Linked DNA regions of Xanthocytophaga agilis. The protein of the gene in region 1 interacts with the protein of each later gene in a pairwise test. Links are inferred from orthologs where the notes say so. Each region holds a gene or a part of one and is shown in the gene's direction. Other genes may lie near its edges.

The links.
Region 2: the proteins of rpe (region 1) and eno interact in binary tests that used the Escherichia coli proteins (3 or more experiments, as listed by UniProt). The link is inferred for Xanthocytophaga agilis from one-to-one orthologs.

What each region holds. Positions count from the first base shown.
Region 1 is NZ_JASJOU010000001.1:1,219,097-1,226,196, forward strand. What follows is about bases 2,074-4,908. They hold rpe (ribulose-phosphate 3-epimerase), read left to right. Parts: upstream 2,074-3,075; coding sequence 3,076-3,741; downstream 3,742-4,908. Other genes in these bases: QNI22_RS05030 (hypothetical protein), read left to right, coding at 2,074-2,552; QNI22_RS05035 (hypothetical protein), read left to right, coding at 2,613-3,014; QNI22_RS05045 (TonB-dependent receptor), read left to right, coding at 3,891-4,908. In the rest of the region: topA (type I DNA topoisomerase), read right to left, coding at 1-143; QNI22_RS05025 (SixA phosphatase family protein), read left to right, coding at 538-1,044; more of QNI22_RS05030, read left to right, coding at 1,191-2,073; more of QNI22_RS05045, read left to right, coding at 4,909-6,311; QNI22_RS05050 (hypothetical protein), read right to left, coding at 6,329-7,100. UniProt on the Escherichia coli protein: Catalyzes the reversible epimerization of D-ribulose 5-phosphate to D-xylulose 5-phosphate.
Region 2 is NZ_JASJOU010000014.1:29,746-36,982, reverse strand. The notes cover bases 1,391-4,362. They hold eno (phosphopyruvate hydratase), read left to right. Parts: upstream 1,391-2,223; coding sequence 2,224-3,501; downstream 3,502-4,362. Other genes in these bases: QNI22_RS29975 (hypothetical protein), read right to left, coding at 4,002-4,208; QNI22_RS29980 (FtsB family cell division protein), read left to right, coding at 3,506-3,874; QNI22_RS29990 (sensor histidine kinase), read left to right, coding at 1,391-2,058. Also shown: more of QNI22_RS29990, read left to right, coding at 1-1,390; QNI22_RS29970 (low molecular weight protein-tyrosine-phosphatase), read left to right, coding at 4,401-4,898; QNI22_RS29965 (fructosamine kinase family protein), read left to right, coding at 4,938-5,825; QNI22_RS29960 (alpha-2-macroglobulin family protein), read left to right, coding at 6,050-7,237. UniProt on the Escherichia coli protein: Catalyzes the reversible conversion of 2-phosphoglycerate (2-PG) into phosphoenolpyruvate (PEP). It is essential for the degradation of carbohydrates via glycolysis.

The sequences.
Region 1 (7,100 bases):
TTTTTCACATCAATGGCTATTCCTTTCTCAGGCAAATCACGCACATGACCAAAACTTGATCTTACAGTGAAATCTTTTCCCAGATACCCTTCAATCGTTTTGGCCTTTGCGGGCGATTCTACAATGACTAAATTTTTGGTCATACTCAATTTATTTCGTTATATATTTATATATTTTCAGGTATTGGGTAATGATGAAATTACCAGAAATTTATGGTACCTGTGTTTACTAAATAATCAGGCTAACACCAAAAGGAACCATTAGGTTTACATCAATGCAGCATTAAAACAACGTAAAATACCTGAAATCCAACAATAAATTTAAAGCTTATTTTTTTTGAATGCCAAATTTGCACAATTTCCGTTAAAACATCTATGGTAGAACATATCTATGTAACTACCAGACTTGCAATATTTTACACTATATATATATGACAAATACAGCATTTGGGGAAACATCTTTCTGCATAAAAATTTTAATGCAAGATTTTTCTCATTTGAAGGATATTGTATTACTTGGCGTTCTGTTTCAGACTTTATGAATAAACATCTTTTTATTGTACGGCATGCCCAGGCAGTTTCTGGGGCAGCTGGTCAGCGTGATTTTGACCGTGAATTATCCTCATCTGGAGTCATTGAAGCTTGTAAAATGGGAGGGCATCTAAAAAAACTGGGAGTCAGTCCAGATCTGCTTTTTGCCAGTCCCGCAATACGAGCCCTTTCAACAGCTCAATATATGGCAGAGCAGTTAGGATATGATACGGAAAAAATAATTGTTGAGAATGCGTTATATGAAGAATATGCCCTACAATCTTTCATTGAAATGATAAGTGCTATTCCAGAAGATAAAAAATCCGCTATGGTTGTAGCACACAATCCCAAACAAACTTATCTGGCAGAATATCTCACACATGATGATATAGGAAGCATACCAACAGGTGGAGTCGTTCATGTAATCTTTGAAAACCAACGATGGGTAGAAATTACAGGTGGTTCCGGAAAAATGGCATGGTTTGAATATCCTGAAAAATTAAATAGCTTATAAGCTACAAAAAAGGAAGCGATTCTTTCACACATTATCCCATTTACTAGTCAGGTAAGTAATGCATCGTATTTACCTGACTGGTATTATTGCAAATATCAGCTATTTTAGTAAACTACAACTATTCAACAAATCTACTATCTCACTTCATGGTACGACAATCTTCTTCACGATCGATTATTCACTACATAGCCTCTGCCTTCCTGGTATATGGAACATTTTCCTGTTCCAGTGATCCTACAAACTTTGTCGTTGAATCCAAAGATCTTACCCCTTTTCATACCCAATATGTAGCCAAATCAGAAGCTCCTGTGGCTTCGGATTCTATCTCTGTATACATAGATTATTCCAAAGGGATGCATGAAGGAATGATGTCCTCTATGGATTTTATCAAGGATTTACTGACGATTGTGAATAGTCCAAAAACTGTTTATTTCAAGGCAGGCACAAATGATATTCCACCCAGAATCAATATTAATGCTACCGAAAATATTCCCTGGAACATAAGCAACTATACAGAAACCCGTTCGGTACTTGATGAGCCTATCCGTCAGATCACCCAGGATAATCGCACTGCTGTATTTATTACAGACTTCGAACTGGTAAAAGGCAAACAGGAATTGCAGATTGTACAAAATGGAAAAACATTCCGCACTAGCATCGACATTTCTACCTGGGCAGTGAATGAGTTTGAAAACTGGCTGAAACAAGGCAATGCCATTGATGTGTTTGCTCAACCATTCACCAAACAAAATTCCTGGGTACCTCAAACCCAGACCCAGCACATTTATATTCTGGTATTTACACCCAAAGCACTGATCCATGAACCTTCGGCATTGGTTAACCGTCTTCAAGAGAAACAAGGTCGTTTAAAACATTTTCGGTTTTCAGCAGAAGATATTGCGCTAACAAACAAATACAAAGACAAAGCGAATGAAGGTGGAGCAACTGAAAATGCTGTACCGGATATGGTACAGGTAAATTTCCCAATCTTTGAATACTATATGTTCAAGCAAAAAGATTTGTTTAAAATTCCTGAGTACAGCGAAAAAGACACTCGTTTTCTGAAAAATCTGTTTCTGGCAAATGCCCCTGTAAATTATCCGGATCTGCAACTGGAAGCAAAAGTATATGATATTACCAGCGAGTACCAGAACTACTATGACGCAGTGAATCCGGTAGAGGGTGAAAAACCTAAAAAATACAGTTATAACGCGCCAGGTGCATCTGATGACATTTTTGTATTGGATTTTGATACAAAGAAAAAAGAGGTTGGTTTAAAACTACACGAAAACTTTACAGGTGTAGAATTTCGTACGCTTTACAAAGTGGATGTATCTATCAAAGAAGCCAAACCACAATTTGATAACAATCTGCTATCTTCACTGAAATGGACAGATGCCCGTGGATTTGAGGTTCCTTCTTTAGCCAGCAGCCTCACAGAAGCGTTGTCACGCATTAACCTGAAAGATAGGGTAGTCTATACTTATTATGTAGAGCTGGAAAAATAAAATCACAGATTTAGAAAACTATTGATTGCTATTTCTATCACTTCACTCTTACACTAAACTATGCTTCTTGCTCAAATTATTACGATTCGGAATCCTCGTCAGTTAGAAGATCTGGCAAGTGAAACATATATGTTTGCTGCCATTGCAGCTGTTATTTTTATCGGATTATCCTGGGTTGTAGCCAATCTGATCAAATGGGAAGGCGGAAAAGATCCTCAGGATGCAGGCAAACGTCGTGCTGCTTTTTTTATCATCTGGTTTGTAGCAGGTGCAGCCTTCTTTTTGTACAATATGTTTGTCGTTTCGGATAAAATTGCACCAAACCTGCAATCTAAATTTTCTCAGGTAAACTATATCAGTACAGCCATTGTTTTCGTGGTTTATATCATTCTGGGTTTTGTATTAAGCAAACTGATGAAAAATAGTAAATACGGAACCATATTTCCTTCTTCTAAAAAGTAACAATATGGCTTACCTGGCATATCAATTAGTAAATGTGCCGGTAAGCTTAATTATTTGACTTATGCATTTTATTGCTCCTTCTTTGCTGGCAGCAGACTTTACCAATCTGCAACGTGATGTAACCATGGTAAACCAGAGTGAAGCAGACTGGCTCCATTTTGATGTAATGGATGGTGTATTTGTACCCAATATCTCGTTTGGTTTTCCTATTCTGGAAGCAATTCGCCCTTATATTCAAAAACCTATTGATGTTCATTTAATGATCACTCAACCTGAACGGTATATTGAGTCTTTTGCCCAGGCCGGAGCTGATCACATCACCGTTCATTATGAAGCATCCACCCATTTGCATCGTACACTGCAGCAAATCCAGGCTGCTGGTTGTCAGGCAGGTATTGCCTTAAATCCGCATACTCCTGTACATCTGCTCGAGGAAATTATCACAGAGGCTGATATCATTCTGATTATGTCTGTAAATCCAGGCTTTGGAGGGCAAAAATTTATTCAGCGTACCTATGAAAAGGTAGCACATTTGAAAGACCTTATTCTGCGTCGTAATGCCAAAGCAGTAATTGAAATTGATGGAGGAGTTAACCTTGAGAATGCACCTTATTTATTATCTGCAGGAGCGGATGTATTGGTAGCAGGCAATTTCGTATTTAGTTCTTCTGATCCAATTGCAACTATTCACAAATTAAAACATGCTTCCTTACCGAAAATAGTATAATATTTTCAAGTAAAATCTCACATGTTGTAATTTCCCTGTATTATTGTTTGTAAGTCCGATAGATTTTTTGTCAGTTTGAAACACTGATCTATTGGCTTTTACTGTAATTCCAACACTTGGTCTTGTCCTGCATCATTTTGTCTTTGCGAATGCGTCTGTTCTTTTTTCTTATCTGTTTTTTATCTGGTCTGCTACTGGTACAGAACGCAACCGCTCAACACACACAAATCAAAGGATGGATTAAAGATACACTTGATAAACCAATACCAGGCGCTACCATTCGTTTGGAAAATCTGCATCTAGGCTCTTCTTCTGACGAAAACGGATACTTTCAGTTATCAGATATACCTGCCAACAAGGATCTAGTATTACAAATTCGGTCTATTAATCATCAGGAAAAACGACTTACACTTCAATTACGCTCAGGTGAAATAAGAGAGATAACTATTGTGCTTGAAGCTGCAGTTCAGAAGCTCAATGAAGTAAAGGTTACTACCCGAAATGACCAACGAATGCAGGTTAGTATAGTACAAATCAAACCTCAGGATGTCAAAACATTACCTTCGACTTTCGGAGACTTTAATAAGATTCTGGCAACCCTGCCAGGAGTAGTTAGTAACAACGAACTTTCTTCTACCTATTCAGTGCGTGGTGGAAACTATGATGAAAACCTGATATATGTAAATAATATTGAAGTATACCGCCCCTTTCTTGCCAGGTCAGGCCAGCAGGAAGGCTTAAGCTTTGTCAATCCCGACTTGGTGAAAAGCGTTGAGTTCTCCTCAGGTGGCTGGCAAGCCAAATATGGAGATAAGCTTTCCTCTGTGATGAATGTAGCTTACAATGAACCTACACAAACCAAAGGATCTGTTACACTGGGATTGTTGGGAGGCTCACTACATACAGAAGGTACTGCCTTAAAAGAAAAACTAAGCTATACAGTAGGGGTACGACGCAAACAGTCGCAGTACCTGCTGAACACACTTGAAGTGAAAGGTGAATACTTACCTGCATTTACAGATATACAAGGTTATTTCAGGTATGTCCTAGGAAATAAAAAGACAGATTCTCTTGCTCCCAAATCTGAGATAGGTCTATTACTTTCCTATGGTCGTAATCGCTATCTCACCCGACCTGTAAGCCAAGAAACAACCTTTGGTACATTTTCACAACAACTCAGACTGTATGTAGCCTATGCAGGCCAGGAGTTGCTCAACTATGATCTGGGACAAGGTGGTCTTAAATTTACCCATCGTCCCAGTGATAAGCTAACACTGAATTTTATTGGATCTGCAATGAATACCAGTGAGCGTGAGTTCTATGATACAGAAAGTGCTTATCGGCTGTGTGAAATAGATCTGGATCCTAGTTCTCCAACCTACAAACAATGCATAGGAACTGTTGGAGTAGGCAGTGAATACAAATATGCCCGAAACCAACTCAATGGCAGAATACTATCACTGGAACATCGGGCAACTTATGAAATGAACCCTCGAAATCGCATTGAATGGGGTATACGTTATAACCGGGAATCGTTCACAGATGAACTCAATCAGTATTCCTTTGCTGACTCAGCGGATTATGCTATGTTCCGGGATACTCTTTTTACTCATCTTGCACTATCTTCCAATAGATGGAATGGCTATCTGCAACACTCGTATTCCAAAGACAATCAACACACACTGACCTATGGAGCCCGTATTGGCTACTGGTCTGTAAATAAGCAGTGGCTGGTAAGTCCGTCGATTCAATATGCATTTACACCCAACTGGGTAAGAGAAACAACATTACGATTTGCAGCCGGCATTTACAGGCAACCTCCCTTATACCGGGAGTTACGTGACCAACTGGGACATCTCAATCTGAATCTGAAGGCACAAAGTTCACTCCATCTTATTGCAGGTATGCGACAGACCGTTCAGATGTGGGGACGTGAATTTGTTTTCAACTCTGAACTGTATTATAAAAATCTCTGGGATGCGGTTGCTTATGATGTAGACAATGTCAGATTACGGTATTATGCCAATAATGATACCCGCGCATATGCTGTAGGGGCAGATTTTCGGTTTAGTGGCGAATTCATCAAAGGAGCAGAATCCTGGTTCAGTCTGGGTATTATGCAAACCAAAGAAGATCTGGGTTTTGATCAAACTGGTTATGTGCGTCGTCCAACAGATCAGCGTGTTACGTTGGCTGTATTCTTCCAGGATCATTTGCCAGGCAATCCTTCATGGAGAGTATATCTCAATACCATTGTAGGTACTGGATTACCATTTGGCCCACCTAAAAATCTGAACTATCGTTCAGCTCTTCATGCCCCACCCTATCGCCGACTGGATATTGGATTTTCAAAGATTATTGCTTTTGGCTCAACAAGCAAAGGAATTGGCAAATTTGGAGATTCTATCTGGATAGGAGCAGAATTGCTTAATGCCTTAGGAGCAAGAAATGTCATGTCATACAACTGGGTTACAGATGTCAATGAACGTCAGTATGCAGTACCGAACGCACTTTCAGCCCGTTTCCTTAATTTTCGGGTGATTGTGAGAGTAAAAGATCCTAAAAAATAGAATACTGCTCTTATTTATCAGACAGCCTTGGGATATTTTTGTAACCAATATGATGAGATTAAATACAGACAATAAGCACTTATCAGAATCGACAAAACATGTATTAGCCGTTCTGTAATAGTTTCTGCGCTGTTCGTAAAATTCAAATCCAAGAACTTCCGATGTTCAGAGCTACACCCTTTCTGAATTCCATAGATTAAATCTACAATACTACCAGTGAAAGTAGTTACATATAAAAGTCTATATGGATTAGTCTCTGTATATGTCCGTTCTGAATCCGTGTAACAGTTGGAAAACTCTATAGTTCCGCTTACATTAAATGTACTAATGGTAGGACAACTCCCTACCAATCCCATTAACAGAAGTATCACATGCATTCTTTTTTGAGCATAGATAAGTCCAATCCATATCACTGCATACAACAGAAAAAGAAAAAGTGCAAACTTATACTCCAGTAATCTTTCTATACCTAAACAAAAAAACAGAGAAACTACAAGCATCCATCCTATGAGGATTATCCCACAAAAAAGATAAAAAAGCCTGACTCGATTATTTAGTTTAGCTAGTAAAATGTCGGTCACTATTATCTTATCGTTCATTTTATGCCTCCAATCTAAACTCATACCAATAGAGATCAGGACGAATACAATAAAATGCATTTGGAAGATAAGGCTTTTACCTATAAGTAAAGGATTGGCAAACCGATATACCTCATTACTATCACAACTACTATACTTCTGAAATATCAGGTTCAGTGCACTCACACCATATGGTGCTATCTCTAGCTTC
Region 2 (7,237 bases), on another replicon or contig:
ATTACCATTGTACTTGCTATTCTTGGTCTCATAGGCTGGCTATTTAACTACTTACCTCTACGTACTTTCTTAATCAGCAATGCTGTAATGAAAGTCAATACAGCAATTTTACTGATTTTAGCAGCAGGTAACCTTATTCAGATGGCAGGTAAGAGACCTTATTTCTGGCTAGTGCTTCTTTTGTCCGGAATTATTGTACTGATTAGCATTGCCATTATGCTTGAACACTGGCACATTCTTGCATTGAATCTGGATGAGTTGCTGGGAACTGATTCCAAAATAGGTTCCTCCTCTCCAGGCAGAATATCCATTGCAGGCGCAATCTGTTTTTTCTGTATTGGAATAGCCTTTCCCTGTTTTATTTACAAAAGGTATAGGGCAGGCCATATACTTTCCATTATTGTATTTTTGACTGGCTACCTGATCTTTCTGGGACATCTGTTTCAGATCAATGACTATTACGATTTCAAAAGCTATTCGGCTATGTCTGTGCATAGCAGTTTTGCATTTCTGTGTCTAGCCCAAGGGCTCCTCCTTTTATATCCTCAACATGGCATTGTATCTATCGTTACAGGTCCTTATCTGGGTAATCTGATGGCCCGTTATGTATTTGGTATTGCGATGCTAGGAGTTCCACCCATTATTGTACTCTATCTGTACGGACTCAATCAGAACATATATACTCCTGCCATGGGAGCGTTGTTTATCCTGATATTCTTTTTTACTACTATTTTCCTAATCTATCATTTTATTTTTTCCAAGGTAAACCGCTTGGATCAGGAACTTCACAAAAGATATGAACAATTATTGTTAGGAGAAGAACTGAGTCAAGTTGGAAGTTATGAGACTGAGTATAAAAATTTTACTTTTCGAGGCACTCCACAACTTTACCGCATCTTTGGCTGGCCAACTGTACTAGCCTATACAGACAGCTCTCTGGATCTTTTGTATAAGATTATTCATCCGGATGATGTAGAGCGTGTCAGGATAGTTGTGGACAAGGCCCTTAAAGAGATTGCCCCCTATAGCATAAATTACAGAGTAATCCTTCCGGATGGGCAACTAAAATATATTTATATCAAGGCTCGTGTATATAAAAATCAGGATGGTATTTTATGTGCAAAAGGCACTGCGATGGATGTAACAGTGACCAAACAACAGGAGGCTCAATTACAGGAACTTAACCGTGAGCTAACCTTGCGAAATGAAGCAATACAATCTACCAATGAAGAATTACAGGTGATGAGTGAGGAACTAAGTTTAAGTAATGGAGCCTTACGGGTAAGCAATGAAGAACTAACAGCGTTAAAAGCAGATCTTGAGTTTAAAGTTTCTGAACGAACAGCACATCTGGAAAGAACACTTTCCGAACTGAAACAGAGAAATGAGGAACTGGATCAGTATGTATATAAAGTATCACACGACATCCGCTCTCCGGTAGCCTCTATTGCAGGTCTCCTTAGTTTGATAGAGGCAGAATCTGATCTGGAGAAGAAACACCAGTATATTCAGCTCATAGGTAATCGGGTAGATAGGCTTGAAGAATTTATCAACTCAATCCTGAACCATTCTCGTAGTTTGTTTAATGCACTGGAGTATAAACCCGTTTCCCTAAACAAAATAATTCAGCAATGTCTACACGAACTGGAATATTATCCTGGCTTTGACCAAGTTCAGGTTGTCATTGATATGCCAGCATCAGACATCATTCAAAGTGATGAACTTCAGTTATTAATTATCTTTAAAAACTTATTATCTAATGCCATCAAATACCACAATCCCCGTACTGAAAGCAAAGTATGGATATGTGTGAGTTATACAGATGAGTATACAAACATTCAGATACAGGACAATGGAATAGGCATTGCGCCGGAATATCTGGGAAAAATATTTCAAATGTTTTTTCGTGCTACCCAACGAGCAGATGGGTCAGGGTTGGGCCTTTATATCGTGCGACAGGCAGTGGACAGACTTCATGGAAAAATTACAGTACAGAGTGAAGAAGGCAATGGCACAAAGTTTACTATTGTCCTGCCAGTTGCTCATGCAAACTCCTGAGAGGAGATAGCGGTACCAGAATCTACCTCTAAATCGAGGAAATTACCTACTAATTATATTTTTTCTTTGAAAATCCTGTAGTAAGTTCTAATTTTCGCCCGCCAAAATAGTATCTCGTTAAGCAGAGAGAGTTCAATATTTTGTATCACCAATTTAACCTTGATCATGACTTTTATTGAAGAAATCAGAGCCAGACAAATTCTGGATTCCCGTGGCAATCCTACTGTAGAAGTGGATGTAATCACTGCAAATGGAAAATTAGGCCGTGCGGCTGTACCATCAGGAGCATCTACGGGAACCCACGAGGCCGTAGAATTGCGCGATGATGATAAAAAAGTATATGTGGGCAAAGGTGTATTGAAAGCCGTTGCCAATGTAAATGAAATTATTGCAGAAGAACTGACTGGTTATTCTGTATTTGAACAAAATATGCTGGACCAACTGATGTTGGAACTGGATGGCACTCCTAACAAAGGTAAATTGGGAGCTAATGCCATTCTGGGCGTTTCTCTGGCTATTGCCAAAGCAGCAGCACAGGAAGCAGGCTTACCACTGTTCCGTTATCTGGGTGGTGTAAATGCCAATACTCTTCCTTTACCAATGATGAACATCCTGAATGGAGGTAGCCATGCGGATAACTCCATCGACTTTCAGGAATTTATGATTATGCCTGTAAAAGCCGAGACCTTCTCTGAGTCTTTACGTATGGGTGTAGAAGTATTCCATAACCTGAAGAAAGTATTGAAGGATAAAGGAATGAGTACTAACGTAGGAGATGAAGGTGGTTTTGCTCCTAATATCCCTTCTAACGTAGGTGCTATTGAAGTAGTATTACAGGCTATTGAGAAGGCCGGTTACAGACCAGGTGAAGATATCTTCATCGCACTGGACGCAGCCAGCTCTGAGTTCTATGATGCAGACAGCAAAACATATCACTTCAAAAAATCTACAGGAGAAAAACTGACGTCTTCTCAGATGGCTAACTACTGGAAAGAGTGGGTTGATAAATATCCTATCCTTTCCATTGAAGATGGTATGGCAGAAGATGACTGGGCAGGCTGGAAAGAACTGACAGACTTGACTGGTAAAAAAATCCAGTTAGTGGGTGACGATTTATTTGTAACAAACGTAACTCGTCTGCAAGATGGTATCAATCAGGGCGTTGCTAACTCTATTCTGGTTAAAGTAAATCAGATTGGTTCATTGACTGAGACTATCAATGCGGTAAATCTGGCAAAACGCAATAAATATAAGAGTGTAATGTCACACCGTTCCGGAGAAACAGAAGACAGCACTATCGCAGATCTTGCAGTTGCTCTGAATACTGGTCAAATCAAAACGGGTTCAGCATCTCGTTCTGATCGGATGGCAAAATACAATCAATTGTTACGTATCGAAGAAGAACTGGGCAATACAGCTTATTTCCCAGGCATCAACTTTTAATTTATTGTTACTGGCTACAGGTATTCTACCTTGTAGCCAGTATTTCTCAGAGCTTCGTGTTGTAGATTATTGTTCTATGCCTGTTAAACTCCCCCCCTTTACCCGCAACTTTTATTTTGCTACCTCTGCGGTCTTCCTTGTATGGATGCTGTTATTTGATACCAATGACATGATTTCTCAGTTCAAACTCTGGAGACAGACAGTTGAACTGGAAGAACAAAAAAAACACTATGTAAAAGAAGTATTAAAAGTAAAGAAAGAACGTGAAGAGTTGATGGGAAGTCCCCGATTGCTTGAAAAGTTTGCACGGGAACGCTATCTAATGAAAAAGAATACAGAAGATGTCTTTGTTATTGTAGAAGAAAAGGAATAATCTTACCTAACAAGCACTATAAGCCCTCTTACTTTTATCTATAAGTAAGCTAGACAAGACAATCCTATTACCCCACTCTTTTGAAGAGGCATATATAGTCCAATCAATACCCTAAATTTAGTTTTACTTATCGAGCAACTGTGTTATCCGCATTCTCCAAACTTACATTTTTAAGCCATTCAGGAGGAGGAGTATTACGGTTTGTGCGCTTTTGCAGAGATTGTCTCTTATCAGATTTAACGGACTGATCCTTGTATGACCTTCCGATCAGTAATAACGTAAAAAGTAAAAAAATACCAGATAAGAAGAACAGATTTGTATTTTTTCTTTCCATAATGGTTTCTAAAATCATACATTTGCTTGAAATGTGGCGCAAGGTAAATAGAAATACTGAAAAAAAGATTGCAAATCAACAAAAAACTGTCTCTGATAATATATTTAAGTAATAAATAATTATTAGCAAGTTTGTAGTGAAACAGGTGGAAAACCAGCTATATCCCTTGTCTCATCCAGCGATGTTTTATTCATGGTAAAAATATTATTTGTTTGTCTAGGAAATATATGCCGTTCTCCTCTTGCAGAAGGCATCTTTAACCATCTTGCTTTGAAAAAAGGCTTGCAGAACGTTCTTATTAGTCGTTCAGCGGGTACTGCTGATTATCATATTGGCGAACCTGCCGATCGTCGCACCATTAAGGTAGCACGTAAGCATGGTATTGAGATCCACCACGCGGGAAGTCAGCTCAGTGAGAATGACTTTCAGGAATATGATTATATTGTGGCAATGGATCATTCAAATTATCTAAATATTACACGGCATCCAGGCTATATTTCCAGTCGGGCAGTAGTAGTGATGATGCGAAATTTTGATACAGCAGCCTCAGATCTCAATGTCCCTGACCCATACTTTGGTAGTATGGATGGTTTTGAGCGGGTATATCATATGTTGATGAAGGCCAATGAAGGCTTTATTGAGTTTCTGGTTGAGAAACATCATCTCAATAAAACTTCAGGAGAACAATAGCTTTCTTACTATCCTCTTCAGCTAAACATATTCTGGCTTATGGATTTTCGTGGTTTACATGAAGAGTATATTCAATTTTTGGAGACAATCTTTTTTACAACCCTTGGTAAGGAAGTGTCCATATTGGAGTATCAGTTTCTATCTGGTGGATGTATCAATCAAACTATACAGGCAACTACCAGTGCCGGGACTTTTTTTGTTAAGTGGAATGAAAGCATGGAGGAGGATTTTTTTGCTTGTGAAGCAAAAGGATTAACTCTATTAAAAGAAGCCGGAGAAATATCTGTTCCAGAAGTGATAGGATATGGTCAAAACGGACAAAAAACCTATCTGATACTGGAGTTTCTGCCCTTCACGTACGCCAAAAGTAACTATTGGGCAGATCTTGGAACTTCTCTGGCCCGTTTGCACACACATTCTCAACCAGAATTCGGACTTTCCTACCCCAACTATATTGGGTCACTCCCACAAACGAATACTGCCTATACCAATGGAGTTGACTTTTTTATAGAGTGTCGTTTAAAGCCACAAGTGGGCCTGGCAGTTTATAATCAACTTATGCCTCAGACACTCTATACTAAATTTCAACATCTTTACACCCGATTGCCAGATATCTTTCCAAACGAAAAACCGGCACTTCTTCATGGAGATCTCTGGCATGGCAATGTGCTGATTGGTAAAGATGGTTATGCCACCCTTATAGATCCTGCAGTGTACTATGGTAACAGAGAAGCCGAAATCGCTTTTACGTATCTATTTGGAGGTTTTGAGCCTGATTTTTACGATGCTTATGTTGAAGCTACTCCATTAGAACCAGGCTTTACAGAACGTAAAGCTATTTATAACCTGTACCCGCTTCTGGTACATTTGAATTTGTTTGGCTCTGGCTATCTTTCTGGAATAGAACAAACCTTACAACCCTTCTGAAAATCTTTTTCCGATAAAATAGTTGTATTCCGACAGCTAAAATTACCATAAAACATACAAGCTGAAGGTATTAGTTTCTATTAATACCCACACGAATTTCATTTCAGGTGTGGATTGCAATATTCTGAGAACCAGCAAAAAATAATCGACGGTTTCTTCTTGCAAAACCTCTGTTTTTTTCTGTAACTTTTCCCGCTTTTTATTCTACACTCATTTTAACCACTATGAAACAAAACATTGGTGCCCTCTGGATGTTGGGCGTCATTTTTCTGCTTATTTCCTGCAGGGGCAATAAAGTAGAGATTAACGGACGCAACTTTCAGGATGAGATTGCCCAGCAACAAAATCTCATATTTACTTTCTCTCATGATCTGGTAGGTGACACTCTGATAGACAAATGGGATACTACTCACTACATTGAATTTGAACCACATGTGCGTGGCAAATTCAAATGGACAGCCCCTAATGAGTTGTCGTTCTCTCCTGATGCAGGCTTTGCACCCAGCACTGACTATGAAGCCAAAGTAACTGATGATCTCACCAGCCACATAAAGACGCTGGATAAAGAGAAACAAGAAAAATTGTCAGTTGGAAGTATTGAGCCCATTAAGTTTCATACACCATATCTGAACCTGGCAGGAACAGATATGTACTGGGTGAAAAATAGTGAGGGAAATACAGAACTACGTTTTAATGTCAATTTCAACTATCGGGTCAACCCTATGCAATTGGGAAGCCTGTTAGCTATGAATATTGATGGCAAGAATGTTACAGCCAAAGTTTTGAGCACTGAAATTGCCTCTGCTATTCCGGTAGCAGTAGTACAAGGTGGTGCAAACTTTGACAAGAAATCTGTTCAGCTTACTATCCGGGAAGGCTTAAAATGCGCTGAGAGTGCTTATACAACACCGAAACCACTGGAATTTAAAACAGAAGCACCAGACAAAAGCGATTTTCAGGTAGTACAGGTGCTCAATGAATATGAATATGAAAAAGGAGTGATTCGGGTGTATACTAATCAAACTGTAGAGGAAGGAGATATCCAACGACACATTACTCTCTCTCCATCTGCCAGCTTTACCATTGAAAAACAGGATTATGGATTTGATATCAAGGGTAGTTTTAAAGAAGGTAATTATGATTTGATTATTTCCAAACGGCTTAGAGGTATTTTCGGAGGATCACTCAAAGAAGATTTTACTCAGGTAGTTGTATTCGGAGAAATGAAGCCAACCATTGCCTTTACACATAAAAAATCCATCTATCTATCCAGTAAAGGTAGTAAAAACATAGGTGTACGTATTATCAATGTGCCAAAGATTGAGGTTAAGATCTTTAAGGTATATGAGAATAATATCAATGCCTTCTTTAACCAGAACAGCTATGACTATTCCTATGAATATGAATCTGAT